Sphaerotilus microaerophilus: one gene and its partner. The protein of the gene in region 2 interacts with the protein of the main gene of each other region in a pairwise test. Links are inferred from orthologs where the notes say so. Each region holds a gene or a part of one and is shown on either strand. Other genes may lie near its edges.

Region 1 (6,739 bases), 1.2 Mb from region 2 along the record:
GCAGGCCGTCACGCCCGAGCCGCACTGGTGGATGACCTCGCCCCCCGCACGCTCGCCCAGCAGCGCAGTGAAGGCCGCGCGCAGGGCCGCCGCGTCGAGAAAGCGGCCGTCGGGCCCGAGGTTGCTGGTGAAGGGCCGGTTCAGCGCCCCGGGGATGTGGCCGGCCACGGGGTCCAGCGGCTCGACGTCGCCGCGGTAGCGCTCCGGACCACGCGCATCGACCAGGGTGACGGCACCGAGGCCGCGCTGCAGCTCGTCGGCCGTGATCGTCGCCAGGGCGGGTGCCGCCGGCAGCGGATACGGCTCGGCGGCAGGCACCGGCCGGCGCTCGCCCGACTCCAGGGCGCCGCCCGCGGCCACCCAGGCGGGCAGGCCGCCATCGAGCACCGCCACGGATTGGTGACCGAGCCAGCGCAGCAGCCACCAGGCCCGCGCGGCGTACATGCCGCCGCTGGCGTCGTACACCACCACCGGCGTGGCTGGCGTGATGCCAAAGGCCGCGACGGTGCGCGCAAAGGCCTGCGGCGTCGGCAGCGGGTGGCGCCCGCCACACAGTGCCGGCGCCGGCGGCATGGCACTGAGGTCTCGCTCCAGGTGGGCATAGAGCGCGCCGGGCAGGTGGGCCTGCCGGTAGGCCGACTCGCCCGCCTCCGGCTGCGCGAGGTCGAAACGTGCATCCAGCAGGCAGACGCGGCCGATGCGGTCAAGCAGAGGCTGCAACTCGGCCGCGCTGATCAGGGGGCTGGGCAGGGTCACGTTCACGGCAACAGTCACGGCAAGGCTCCTTGGCGAAGGGTCGGAAGGATCAGGGCTCGATGTCGGGCGGCAGGGTTTCGGCCGGGCGCACGCGCGCCTGGTTGTCCTGGCGCAGGCTGGCCGCGGCGATGCCGGCCGCGACGATCAGCAGGGTGCCACCCAGCGCGACCAGGTGCACCGGCTCGCCAAACAGCAGCACCCCGTAGACGAAGGCAAAGGCGATGCCCAGGTACTGCAGGCTGGCGTTGACCAGCGGCCGGCCGGTCGCGTAGGCGCGCGTCATCATGAGCTGCGCCACCGTCGCCAGGCCGCCCACCGCCAGCAGCAGTGCCGCACTGCGCCAAGTGTGTGTGTGTAGGCCGCCGGTGAACTGCGACAGCACCGCCCCGGCCACCAGCCCGCCCAGCGAGAAGTAGAAGACGACCCGGCTCTCCGGCTCGCCGACCCGGCCGAGTGCCGTGACCTGCAGGTAGGCCATCGCCGACAGCACGCCCGACAGCAGCCCGAGCAGGCCATGCCAGAGCTGCTGCGCCTCGATGGTCGGGCGCAGCACCATCGCCACGCCGGCAAAGCCGGCCAACACGGAGGCCATCAGCCGGCCGTCGATGCGCGATCCCCCGGCCAGGATGCCCCCGCCGATCAGGAACAGCGCCATCCACACCGACGACATGTAGTTCAGCGTCATCGCCGTGGGCAGCGGCAGGCCCGAGATCGAATAGAACCACAACGACAGGGCCGACACACCAACGATGGCGCGCCACAGGTGCATGCCCGGCACGCGGGTGCGCAGCGTCTCGCCGCGCGCATGTGCCAGCACGGCCAGCACCAGCACGCCGACCAGGCCGCGGTACATCACGATCTCGCCGCTGCCATAGTAGGCCGAGGCCAGCTTGACGCACACGCCCATGGTGGCGAACAGGAAGGCGGCCGCCACCATCAGGGCGCTGGCGGAGGTGAGCGCGGCCCGCCGCCCGGCCCTGCGCCCCGCCGACGGGGCATGGCCGGGAGACGGGTCAGGCGACGTCATTCAGGCGCGTGCTCGCCCATGCGACGGCGGTACCACTCGTGGAAGTGCTGCATGCCGTCCTCCATCGGGCTCTGGTAAGGACCGACCTCGTTGTCGCCGCGCGCCAGCAGCGCCTTGCGCCCGGCGTCCATGCGCTCGCCGATCTCGTCGTCCTCGATGCAGGTCTCCATGTAGGCGGCCTGCTGGGCTTCGACGTACTCGCGCTCGAAGGCGGCGATCTCCTCGGGGTAGTAGAACTCCACCGTGTTGAGCGTCTTCTCCGGGCTGATCGGGTAGACGGTCGAGACCGTCAGCACGTTCGGGTACCACTCGACCATCACGTTCGGGTAGTAGGTCAGCCAGATCGCGCCGTGCCGTGGGACCACCCCGTTCTGGAAGCGTGCCACCTGCTCGTGCCAGCGGCGGTAGACCTCCGACCCCGGCTTGCCCAGCGCCTTGCCGATGCCCTGGGCCACGCCCACGGTCTGCACCGAGTACTCGCGGCCCATCTCCCAGCGCAGGTCGTCACAGGTGACGAAGTTGCCCAGGCCGGGGTGGAAGGGGCCGACGTGGTAGTCCTCCAGGTAGACCTCGATGAAGGTCTTCCAATTGTAATTGCACTCGTGCTGGATGACCTTGTCGAAGACGTAGCCGTCGAAGCTCAGGTCGGCACGCGGACCCATGCCGGCCAGGTCCGCCTCGATGTCGCGTCCGTTGTCCTCGAAGACCAGCCCGTTCCAGGTGCGCACCGGGTAGTTGCGCAGGTTCAGGCAGGGATCCTCGACGAAGTGCGGCGCACCCAGCAGCTTGCCGTGCAGGTCGTAGGTCCAGCGGTGCAGCGGGCACACCACAGCGCCACCCGAGTTGCCGCGGCCCTTGAGCATCACGGCCTGGCGGTGACGGCAGACGTTGGAGACCAGTTCGACCCCGTTGGCGGTGCGCACCAGCGCACGGCCCTCGCCTTCCTGCGCGAGCGCATGGAAATCGCCGACCTGGGGGACCATCAGCTCATGCCCCAGGTAGCGCGGACCGGACTGGAAGATGAGTCGCGCCTCCTGATCGAAGAGCAGCGGGTCGAAATAACTCGACACCGGCAGTTGAGTGCGACTTCTTTGCAGCGCGGTCTGCGCAAGGCTCAGGTCGGACATGATCCCCAGGATCTCCAAAAATGCATGTCGAACCACCACCCGGATCGGCCCGGGCCTGGGCGGAAGGGAAACCGTGTGCAACCGGACGTTGCGAATTGAACGTGGCAGCTCACCCGATCACACGGTTGGGCCGGGGTGGGCGGTTGCCCAAGGCGAATTGCGGATTGTAGCCGGCGTCTTCCTGCGGGCCCGGGGGGCGTGCAGTCTGCCGCGCCGATGTGCCTGCACGACGAAGACACCTCGCCCAGCCAGGCAAGCCAACCAGGTCCGGCCGTTCCCGACGCCTACAATCGAAAGTTTCTCCCCCGCCCATGTCGAAGCGCGCGCCCTCCCCTTCCTCACCCGCCCCGATGGCCGAGCCCGCCAGCTACGAGGCTGCCCTGGCCGAACTGGACCGCCTGGTCCAGGCGATGGAAAGTGCCCAGCTGCCGCTCGACCAGCTGCTGGACAGCTACCGGCGCGGTGCCGAACTGCTGGGCTGGTGCCGTGGCCGCCTGGACGCGGTGGAACAGCAGGTCAAGGTGCTGGAGAACGGTCAGCTCCAGGCTTGGAGCGACGCGGCATGAGCAGGCCGATGCCCCGGTGGCCCGCGCGGCTGCGCCCTTCGCAAGGAATCCCGTCATGACACGATTGGCATTCGATGCCTGGGCTGGCGAACAACTCGCCCGCGTCGAGGCCCAGCTCGACGCGCTGGTGCTCGCCGACGCCCCGGCCGGCCTGGGCGATGCGATGCGCTATGGCGTGCTCGACGGCGGCAAGCGCCTGCGCCCGCTGCTGGTGCTCGCCGCCGCCCAGGCGGTGCAGGGTGAATGTGCGATCGCCCTGCGCGCAGCCTGCGCGGTCGAGCTGATCCACGCCTATTCGCTCATCCACGACGACATGCCGTGCATGGACAACGACGTGCTGCGCCGCGGCAAGCCCACCGTGCACGTGCAGTACGGCGAAGCCCGCGCGATGCTGGCCGGCGACGCGATGCAGGCCCTGGCCTTCGAGGTGCTGACGCCGTCCGACACCCCCGCCGACGACCTGCCCTCCCTGGCGCTGCAGGCCAGGCTGTGCAGCCTGCTGGCGCGTGCCTCGGGCGTGTTCGGGATGGCCGGCGGACAGGCCATCGACCTGGCCAGCGTCGGCCACCAGCTCGACGAGCAGTCCCTGCAGGACATGCACCGCCGCAAGACCGGCGCCCTGCTGCAGGCCAGCGTGCTGATGGGGGCTGCCTGCGGCCGCACCACGCCCGCGGCCTGGGCGGCCCTGGCCGACTACGGTGCCGCCATCGGCCTGGCCTTCCAGGTGGTCGACGACATCCTCGATGTCACCCAGGCTTCCGACGTGCTCGGCAAGACCGCCGGCAAGGACGCCGATCAGAACAAGCCCACCTACGTCTCCCTGCTCGGCCTGGAGGGCGCCCGCGCCCGCGCCGTGGAACTGCACGGGCGCGCCCGTGTCGCGCTGGAGGCCAGTGGCGTCCCCGACCAGCGCTGGCTGGCGATGCTGGCCGACCGCGTGGTCGACCGCGAATCCTGAGCCACGCACTGCCCAGACGCCGGCCCGTGCGCCGCCTCCCGATGGAACCTCTCCTGCGATGAACACCTCCTCCGCCCACCCGCTGCTCTCCCGCATCGACAGCCCGGCCGACGTACGCCGGCTCGCGCGCGCGGAGCTCAAGCAGCTGGCCGTCGAGCTGCGCGAGTTCCTGCTGCAGAGCGTGTCGCGCACCGGCGGCCACCTGTCATCCAACCTCGGCACGGTGGAGCTGACCGTCGCGCTCCACCACGTCTTCCACACCCCCGAGGATCGGCTGGTGTGGGACGTGGGCCACCAGACCTACCCGCACAAGATCCTCACTGGCCGGCGTGACCGCATGCACACGCTGCGCCAGCTGGACGGCCTGTCGGGCTTCCCGCGCCGGGCCGAGAGCGAGTACGACACCTTCGGCACCGGGCACTCGTCCACCTCGATCTCGGCCGCGCTCGGCATGGCGATGGCGGCCCAGCTCAAGGGCGAGAAGCGCCGCGCCGTGGCCATCATCGGCGACGGCTCGATGACCGCGGGCATGGCCTTCGAGGCACTGAACAACGCCGGCATGCCGCACGCCGGCAAGGTGCCCAACCTGCTGGTGATCCTGAACGACAACGACATGTCGATCAGCCCGCCGGTGGGCGCACTCAACAAGTACCTGGCCCGGCTGATGAGCGGCAAGTTCTACGCCGCCGCGCGCGAGGGCGCCAAAAACGTGCTGAAGAACGCGCCGCCGCTGTTCGAGCTGGCGCGCCGCTTCGAGGAACACGCCAAGGGCATGGTCGTGCCGGGCACGATCTTCGAGGAGCTGGGCTTCAACTACGTCGGCCCGATCGACGGCCACGACCTCGATGCGCTGATCCCGACGCTGGAGAACCTGCGCGACAAGTCCGGCGCGCAGTTCCTGCACGTGGTCACCCGCAAGGGCTATGGCTACAAGCTGGCCGAGGCCGATCCGATCTCCTATCACGGTCCCGGCAAGTTCGACCCCCGCATCGGCCTGGTCAAGCCGGCCACGCCGCCCAAGCCCACCTTCACCCAGGTCTTCGGCCAGTGGCTGTGCGACATGGCCGAGGCGGATCCGAAGCTGGTCGGCATCACGCCAGCCATGCGCGAGGGCTCCGGCATGGTGGAGTTCCACCGGCGCTTCCCGGACCGTTACCACGACGTGGGCATCGCCGAGCAGCATGCGGTCACCTTCGCCGCCGGCCTGGCCTGCGAGGGCCTCAAGCCGGTGGTGGCGATCTACTCCACCTTCCTGCAGCGCGCCTACGACCAGCTGATCCACGACGTGGCGCTGCAGAACCTGCCGGTGGTGTTCGCGCTCGACCGCGCCGGCCTGGTCGGTGCCGATGGGGCCACCCATGCGGGCGCCTACGACATCGCCTACCTGCGCTGCATCCCGAACGTCTCGCTGATCGCCCCCGCCGATGAGCCGGAGCTGCGCCGCGCCCTGACCAGCGCCCACCACCACGGCGCACCCGTGGCGGTGCGCTATCCGCGCGGCAGCGGCGCCGGCCTGGCGGTGGGCAGCGAGCTGGACGAGCTGCCCTGGGGCCAGGGCGAGGTCCGCCGCGACAGCGCCGCAGCGCCCGGCAGCGGCCGGCGCATCGCCATCCTGGCTTTCGGCAGCCTGCTCTACCCGGCGCTCGAAGCCGCCGAGGCGCTGGACGCCAGCGTGGCCAACATGCGCTTCATCAAGCCGCTGGACACGGCCCTGGTCGAGCGCCTGGGCCGCAGCCACGACGCGCTGGTGACGGTGGAGGAAGGCTGCCTGGCAGGCGGGGCCGGCTCTGCCGTGCTGGAGGCCCTGCAGGCAGCGGGCATCAAGGTGCCCGTGCTCAACCTGGGGCTGCCCGACCGCTACATCGAGCACGGCGACCCGGCGCTGCTGCTGGCGCAGTGCGGGCTGGATGCCGCGGGCATCGAGGCCTCGATCCGCCAGCGCTTCGCCGGCACCCTCGGCGGCAGCCACCTGCGCCCGGTCGCGAACGGCTGACCGGCCAAGCCACTGACCCATGGATCGGGCTGAGGCGCCCGGTCGGCGCAAGGCCTCGCAGGCCGTGCGCCCGCTTCACCCGGTTCAGTGGGGCCGGCACACCAGGAAGCGCTGGACCGAGCGGCATACCACCGTCGGCGCCGCGCTTTTGGCCACCAGCAGGTCGGCGTCGATGTGGGCCTGGAGCAGCTGGGCCACCTGCTCGGGCCGGTCCAGCAGCACCACCACGGGCGTGTCGGCCAGGCGCGCACGCAGGCCCTGCGTGACCCGCGACAACCGCGGCAGCCCGCACCAGGCCAGATCGACGAAGAC
Region 2 (6,795 bases):
CGCAGCGGAGCTTCGGCCGCGCCGAGGACCTGGACGGCCCGCTGCTGCTGCTGGCCAGTGAGGCGGGCGCCTTCATCACCGGCGGCGTGCTGGCGGTGGACGGCGGCCACCTGGTGAGCAGCCTGTGAGCGGCGGGATGACTGCGCCCATGAGCACCGCGACATCGGCCCTTCCCGACGCCGCTGCGCTGGCCGACTGGCTGCGCGCCCACGTGCGGCCCTTCCACGGGGGCGTACAGATCGAGCCGCTCACCGGCGGGCAGTCCAACCCCACCTACCGCGTGGAGGCCGGCGACCACCGCTGGGTGCTGCGCCGCAAGCCGCCGGGCGTGCTGCTGGCCTCCGCCCACGCGGTGGAGCGCGAGTACCGCGTGATGCGCGCGCTGGCCGACAGCGCCGTGCCGGTGCCGGCGATGCACGTGCTCTGCGAGGACGCGGCGGTGCTGGGCACGCCCTTTTACGTGATGGACTTCGTCGAGGGCCGGGTCTTCGCCCGCCCGGATCTGCCGGGGCTCACGCCCGCCGAGCGCGCGGCGATCTTCGACGCGATGAACGGCGTCATCGCCGCGCTGCATGCGGTGGACGTGGACGCCGTCGGCCTGGGCGACTACGGCCGGCCGCAGAACTACCTCGCCCGCCAGCTCGACCGCTGGACGAAGCAGTACCGGGCGAGTGAAACCGCTGCCGGTCTCGAACGCCACGAGCCGATGGAGCGGCTGATCGACTGGCTGCAGGCCAACCGCCCGGACGATGAGGCGGTGGCGCTGGTGCACGGCGACTTCCGCATCGACAACCTGATCTTCCACCCCAGCGAGCCGCGCGTGCTGGCGGTGCTGGACTGGGAGCTGTCTACCTTGGGCCATCCGCTGGTGGACTTCGCCTACCACGTGATGACCTGGCGCGTGACGCCCGAGGAGTTCCGCGGCCTGAAGGGGCACGACCTGGCGGCGCTGGGCATCCCCGACGAGGCGGCCTACGTCGCGGCCTATGCGCAGCGCACCGGACGCCCTGGCCGCAGCGGTCTCGATGGCTTGCCGAACTTCGAGTACCACCTGGCCTTCAACATGTTCCGCATGGCCGCGATCCTGCAAGGCATCCTGGCGCGCTCCCGCCAGGGCAGCGCCGCCAGTGCGGATGCCGAGCGCACCGGTCGCCAGGCCCGCCCGATGGCCGAGGCCGGCTGGCGCCTGGTGCAGCAGCTCGAACAGCGCCGGGCGGCCTGAACCGCCGACGCCACCGCATGCTGAAGATCCTCGAAGTCACCTTTCCCTTCTTTGCCCTGGTGCTGTTGGGCTGGTTCGCGGCGCGCCGGCGCTGGATGCCGCTGGAGGCCATACCGGGGTTGAACTACTTCGTGCTCTACCTGGCGCTGCCGGCAATGCTGCTGCGCTTCGCGGCGACCACGCCGATCGCGCGCATGTTCGACCTCAGCCTGTTCGGCACCTGGCTCGCCTGCGCGCTGGCGATGGTGGGGCTGGCGGTGCTGCTGGCGCGCCGCCAGCGCATCGGCTGGAACGATGCGGCCTTTGGCGCCCTGGTGGCCGCCTTCTCCAACTCCGGCTTCATGGGCGTGCCGCTGCTGGTCGACCTGCTCGGCCAGGGCGCCGCGGCGCCAGCCATCGTCACGCTGTCGGTGGACATGGTGATCACCTCGTCACTGTGCATCGCGCTCTCGCGCCTGGGCAGCCACGACTCGCAGGGGGCCGGACGCGCTGCGCTGAACGCGCTCAAGGGCATGCTGGTCAACCCGCTGCCCTGGGCGATCACCGCCGGCTGCCTGATCTCCGCCTGGCAGCTGGCGCTGCCGCATGTGCTGATGAAGCCCGTCGGCCTGCTGGCCGATGCCGCCTCGCCGACGGCGCTGTTCACGCTGGGCGCGGTGCTGGCGCGCTCGCAGCTCCAGGCCCGGGCCGGTGCGGTGGCGGGTGTGGTGGCAGGTGCGATCCGGCGCAGCGACGTCCCGCTCGTGGTCGGCCTCAAGCTGCTCGTCCACCCGTTGCTGGTCTACCTGGCCGGCCGCCTGGTGATCGCGCTCGGCTGGCCGCTCGACCCGCAGGCTGCCGTGGTGCTGGCGCTGGTTGCCGCGCTGCCGAGCGCCAGCAACGTGCCGATGTTGGCCGAGCGCTTCGGTGCCGACGCCGGGCGCATCGCCCGCATCGTCCTGCTGACCACCGCGGTGGCCTTCGGCACCTTCACGGCGACGGTGGCGTTGCTGACATAGCAGGGTAGGGACGGGCGCCGTGCAGGCGTGTTGCTGGAACGACGCGGCCCTGGGCGGCGCCGGCAACGCCTGCCATGATCGCGCCAGCCGGCCGGGCCTGTCGCCCGGCGCCGGACTGGCCGATCCCCACCCCACCCCCGCTGCACAACGATGCTCAACGCCCTCGCCACCATCGCCGTCCTGCACTGGGCCGTGCTGCTCGTGCCGGGTTTCAACTTCGTGCTGATCGGCCAGCTTGCCGCCGGGGGCTCGCGCCGGGCGGCGCTGGCGGCTGTCGTCGGCATGACCTCGGGCACGCTGATGTGGGCCACGCTGGCGGTGGCCGGGGTGGGCGTGGTGTTCACGGCGCACCCGCTGCTGCGGCAGGTGGCGCAGGTGGGCGGCGGGCTGTACCTGCTCTACCTGGCCTGGGGCCTGTTGCGCGCCGGCAAGGTGGCCGATGCGCCGGATCGCTCGGCGATGGACCCCACGGCGGCGCTGCGTGCGGGTTTCGTCACCAGCGCGCTCAACCCCAAGATCGTGCTGTTCTACGGCAGCGTCTTCGCCACCGCTCTGCCGGCCGAGCCGCCGACGGCGCTGGTGCTGGCCGCCGTCGCGCTGGTCTATGCCAACTCCTGGCTGTGGCACCTCTCGCTGGCACTGGCCCTGTCGCAGCCGGCGGTGCAGCGGGCCTACCTTGCCCACCACCGGGCGCTGACGCGGGTGTCGGCGGTGCTGGTCGGGGCCTTCGGCGTGCGCCTCATCGCGGGGGCACTGCAGGAGCTGCGGGCGAGGGCGGGGGTGAGCGAGGCGCAGTGAGCGAGGACGGGTGCGGGGGGCGGTGAGGAGGGCCGGTCGCCACGCCCGCGCCTTCAGGTCACGGGTTCCCGGCCGGTGGATCCTGGAAGCCGCCGGCCCGGTAGGTGATCACCAGGGTGTCGCGCCAGCCGGGGGCGCCGTCGAGCTCGGGCTGGATCGGCGTGGCCTCGTGGATCACGCGGGCGTCGTCGATCAGCAGGGCGCTCCAGGGCTCATCGAGGGTGAAGCGCACGCCGTGCGGGCCGTCGGCGGCAAAGACGCGGCTCTCGCCACCGCGCACGCCGTGGCGGTCCACCAGCAGCACGGCGACGAAGTTGACGCCGTCACGGTGCGCCCCTTCGGGCGTGGGCCGGCCGACGCCGCCGGTGGTGTCGATGCGGAAGGGGTGGACCTCGATGAACCAGCGGCCATCGAAATCGGGCTCGCTGCCGGTCGGGTGGGCGGCGTGGGCGAAGACCTCGCCCAGCGCCGCGGTCAGGCCGGCGAGGGCGGGGGTGTCGGCGAGCCCGGGGCCCAGCGGCTCGAAGTGGCGCAGCATGCCGCCGTGCAGGGCGTTGTAGGTGGTGGGCTGCCAGTGCGGCCGGTGCGGCACCGGCGCCAGCGTGTGGGCGGCGACGTCCTGCACGTAGCTGCCGTGGCGGCGGCGGCGGTAGCGGCCACCGTCCTTGAGGTGCTCGTCGCTGGGCAGCGCCTGCCAGGCCTGGGCCAGGGCCGCGAGCGCCGCGCTCGCCTGCCCGGTCAGGCCGGCAAGGCTGGCGGCGTCGAGCCGGACGAATCCCTGCGCGCGCAGCAGGGCCGCCGCTTTGGCAGCGGAGGGGTGGTGCAGGGGCTCGGGGTGAGGGAAGGCAGTGGCTTGGCTCGGCATGGGGCGTGATTGTGCCGCGGTGCCAGAATGCTCCATCGCAGCCACCAGGCTGCCGTCAGGGAGCGATCCGGGTGCTGAAACTGTTGCTGCTGCTCTTGTCGGGCGCCAAGCTGGGCAAGCTGCTGACCACGGGCGGCACGATGCTGCTGTCGGTGGTGGTGTATGCCTTCGTGTTCGGCTGGAAATACGCCGTCGGCTTCGTCGCGCTGCTGTTCGTGCACGAGGCGGGGCACTACGTGGCGGCAAGGCGGCGCGGGCTGGACGTGGGGGCGCCGACCTTCATCCCCTTCCTGGGCGCCTGGATCGAGCTGAAGGACCAGCCGCACGATGCCGAGACCGAGGCCTACGTCGGCCTGGGCGGGCCGCTGCTGGGCACGGTGGGCGCGATGGTGGTGTGGCTGATGGCGCAGAGCTGGCAGCTGCCCTGGCTGCTGGCGGTGGCCTACTCGGGCTTCTTCCTGAACCTGTTCAACCTGATCCCACTGTCGCCCTTCGATGGCGGGCGCATCACGGCAGTGCTGACGCCGCGCATCTGGCTGGTGGGCGTGCCGGTGCTGGGTGCGCTGTTCTTCTGGCGGCCCAGCCCGATGCTGCTGATCATTGCGCTGCTGGCCGCGCCCCAGGTGTGGAAGGCGATCACCTTCCGCCGCGACAGCCTGGAGGCGCAAACCTATTACGCCGTGGGCGCGGACGTGCGCTGGCGCTACGGGCTGATCTACCTGGCGCTGCTGCTGTTTCTGGCGCTGGCGACCTTCGAGGTGCACGAGCAGCTGCGCGGCCCGGTGCTGTGATCGCGTGACCGCGCAGTCGCGCCGCCGCTGCTCAGGCGCGGCGCGGCCGGACGAGCGCGGCGGCCTGCTTGGCGGTGCGGCGGGCGGCCTCGACATCGGCCGCGCGGGCGAGTGCCACGCCCATGCGGCGCTTGACGAAGCTCTCGGGCTTGCCGAAGAGGCGGACATCCGTGCCGGGCAGGCGCAGCGCCTCGTCCACGCCGTCGAAGACCAGGCCCGCGGCATCGACGCCGCCGTAGATCACCGCGCTGGCGCCCGGGCTCTTCAGGCCCGCGTCCACCGGCAGGCCGAGGATGGCGCGGGCGTGCAGCTCGAACTCGTTCTGCCACTGCGTGGTCATCGTCACCATGCCGGTGTCGTGCGGGCGTGGGCTGACCTCGCTGAACCAGACCTGGTCGCCCTTGACGAACAGTTCCACACCGAACAGGCCCAGGCCGCCCGGGCGGCCGTCCAGGGTCACGCCCAAATCGTCGGTCACGGCCTTGGCGATGCGGCGCGATTCAGCCAGAGCGGCCATACTCATCGGGTGCGGCTGCCAGCTTTCGACGTAGTCGCCGCTGACCTGCACGTGGCCGATGGGGTCGCAGAAGTGGGTCTCCACCTCGCCGTCGTCACCCAAGGCCCGCACGGTCAGCTGGGTGATCTCGTAGTCGAAGTCGATGAAGCCCTCGACGATCACGCGCCCGTGGCTGACGCGCCCGCCGGCCATCGCGTAGTCCCAGGCCTTGGCGACGTCATCCGGGCCGTCGATCTTGCTCTGGCCCTTGCCGGAGCTGCTCATCACCGGCTTGACGATGCAGGGGTAGCCGATGCCCTGGTGCCCATCCGTGCCGTCGATGGCGGCCTGCAGCTCGGCCAGCGAATCGCAGAAGCGGTAGGGGCTGGTGGGCAGGCCGAGCGTCTCGGCCGCCAGGCGGCGGATGCCCTCGCGGTCCATCGTCAGGCGCGCGGCACGGGCGGTGGGGATGACGCGCACGACGCCCTCGGCCTCCAGCGCCTGCAGCACCGGCGTGGCGATGGCCTCGATCTCGGGCACGACCAGCATCGGGCGCTCGGCGCGGATCAGCGCCTCCAGCGCCGCCGGGTCGCTCATGGCGATGGTGCGGGCGTGGTGCGCCACCTGCTGGCCGGGGGCGTGGTCGTAGCGGTCGACGGCGATGGTCTCGATGCCCAGGCGCTGCAGCGCGATCAGGACTTCCTTGCCCAGCTCGCCGCTGCCCAGCAGCATCACGCGGGTGGCGTTCGGGGACAGGGGGGTGCCGAGGGTCGTCATGGCGTTGTCCGTGAAAGGTCAGGGGGGGCAGAGGCGGGCGCTGCCAGGGTCAGCGGTCGTGGCCGGCGCCACGCGGCGGCGCTGCGTGTCAGAGCAGCGGCTGCGGGTCGGTGTCCTCGAAGCGCAGGACTTCGAAGGTCACGGTGGGAGCGTTCAGCACGCCCGGGTTCACGCCCAGGCAGATCACGCCGCGGCCGTGCAGGGTGCAGGAGCCGCGGCGCAGCGTGATGACCTCCGATTGGCGGCCGAAGCGCACGTAGGTGCCGTTGGCGCTCATGTCGGTGAGCTGGAAGGTGCCGCCGTGCCACTCGATGCGCGCATGCAGGCGCGAGACGCGGTTGTCGTCCAGGCAGTAGGTGGCCTCGTGGCTGCGGCCCAGGATCACCGGCAGGTTGCGCACGGTGTGGATGCGCGACACGCCGTCGCAGGACAGGCGGATGCCCTCGGGCACAGCGGCAGGGGCGCTGTCGCCGAACATGGTGGACATCGCGTCGGCGTGGCGCCGCGACTCCAGCCGCCAGGCCTCCACCGGCTCGACGCGGCCGCGCAGGTGCAGCCGCTCCAGGCGGCGGAAGCGCTCGCGCACCTCGGGCGGCAGGGGGGCGCGGGTCTGCGCGGTCACCAGGGTCTCGTTGTCGCCGCAGTGGTCGAGCAGGCGGGCGGCCACGTTCACCGCATCGCCGAAGCAGTCGCCGGCCACCTCGATCATCTCGCCGTGCGCGGCGGCGATCTGGATGCGCATCGCTGGCTGGCGCGAGGGCCGGGCCGCACCCATGATGCGGATCAGCGACTCGTGCACCTCCTCGGCCGCCCGCACGGCGGGCATCGGATCGGGGAAGACGGCCATC

Evidence for each region.
Region 1: the proteins of purT (region 2) and NGK70_RS23075 interact in binary tests that used the Escherichia coli proteins (3 or more experiments, as listed by UniProt). The link is inferred for Sphaerotilus microaerophilus from one-to-one orthologs.

Annotation. Positions count from the first base shown.
Region 1 is NZ_AP025730.1:5,358,128-5,364,866, forward strand. What follows is about bases 2,629-5,482. They hold NGK70_RS23075 (polyprenyl synthetase family protein), read left to right. Parts: upstream 2,629-3,531; coding sequence 3,532-4,434; downstream 4,435-5,482. Other genes in these bases: NGK70_RS23065 (aromatic ring-hydroxylating oxygenase subunit alpha), read right to left, coding at 2,629-2,910; xseB (exodeoxyribonuclease VII small subunit), read left to right, coding at 3,261-3,476; dxs (1-deoxy-D-xylulose-5-phosphate synthase), read left to right, coding at 4,493-5,482. In the rest of the region: NGK70_RS23055 (sulfurtransferase), read right to left, coding at 1-750; NGK70_RS23060 (DMT family transporter), read right to left, coding at 806-1,693; more of NGK70_RS23065, read right to left, coding at 1,780-2,628; more of dxs, read left to right, coding at 5,483-6,427; NGK70_RS23085 (response regulator), read right to left, coding at 6,512-6,739.
Region 2 is NZ_AP025730.1:4,150,132-4,156,926, reverse strand. What follows is about bases 3,827-6,736. They hold purT (formate-dependent phosphoribosylglycinamide formyltransferase), read right to left. Parts: upstream 5,948-6,736; coding sequence 4,706-5,947; downstream 3,827-4,705. Other genes in these bases: NGK70_RS17690 (adenylate/guanylate cyclase domain-containing protein), read right to left, coding at 6,036-6,736; NGK70_RS17700 (site-2 protease family protein), read left to right, coding at 3,955-4,674; NGK70_RS17705 (2OG-Fe dioxygenase family protein), read right to left, coding at 3,827-3,883. Also shown: NGK70_RS17725 (SDR family NAD(P)-dependent oxidoreductase), read left to right, coding at 1-128; NGK70_RS17720 (phosphotransferase), read left to right, coding at 149-1,222; NGK70_RS17715 (AEC family transporter), read left to right, coding at 1,240-2,220; NGK70_RS17710 (LysE family translocator), read left to right, coding at 2,371-3,018; more of NGK70_RS17705, read right to left, coding at 3,077-3,826; more of NGK70_RS17690, read right to left, coding at 6,737-6,795. UniProt on the Escherichia coli protein: Involved in the de novo purine biosynthesis. Catalyzes the transfer of formate to 5-phospho-ribosyl-glycinamide (GAR), producing 5-phospho-ribosyl-N-formylglycinamide (FGAR). Formate is provided by PurU via hydrolysis of 10-formyl-tetrahydrofolate.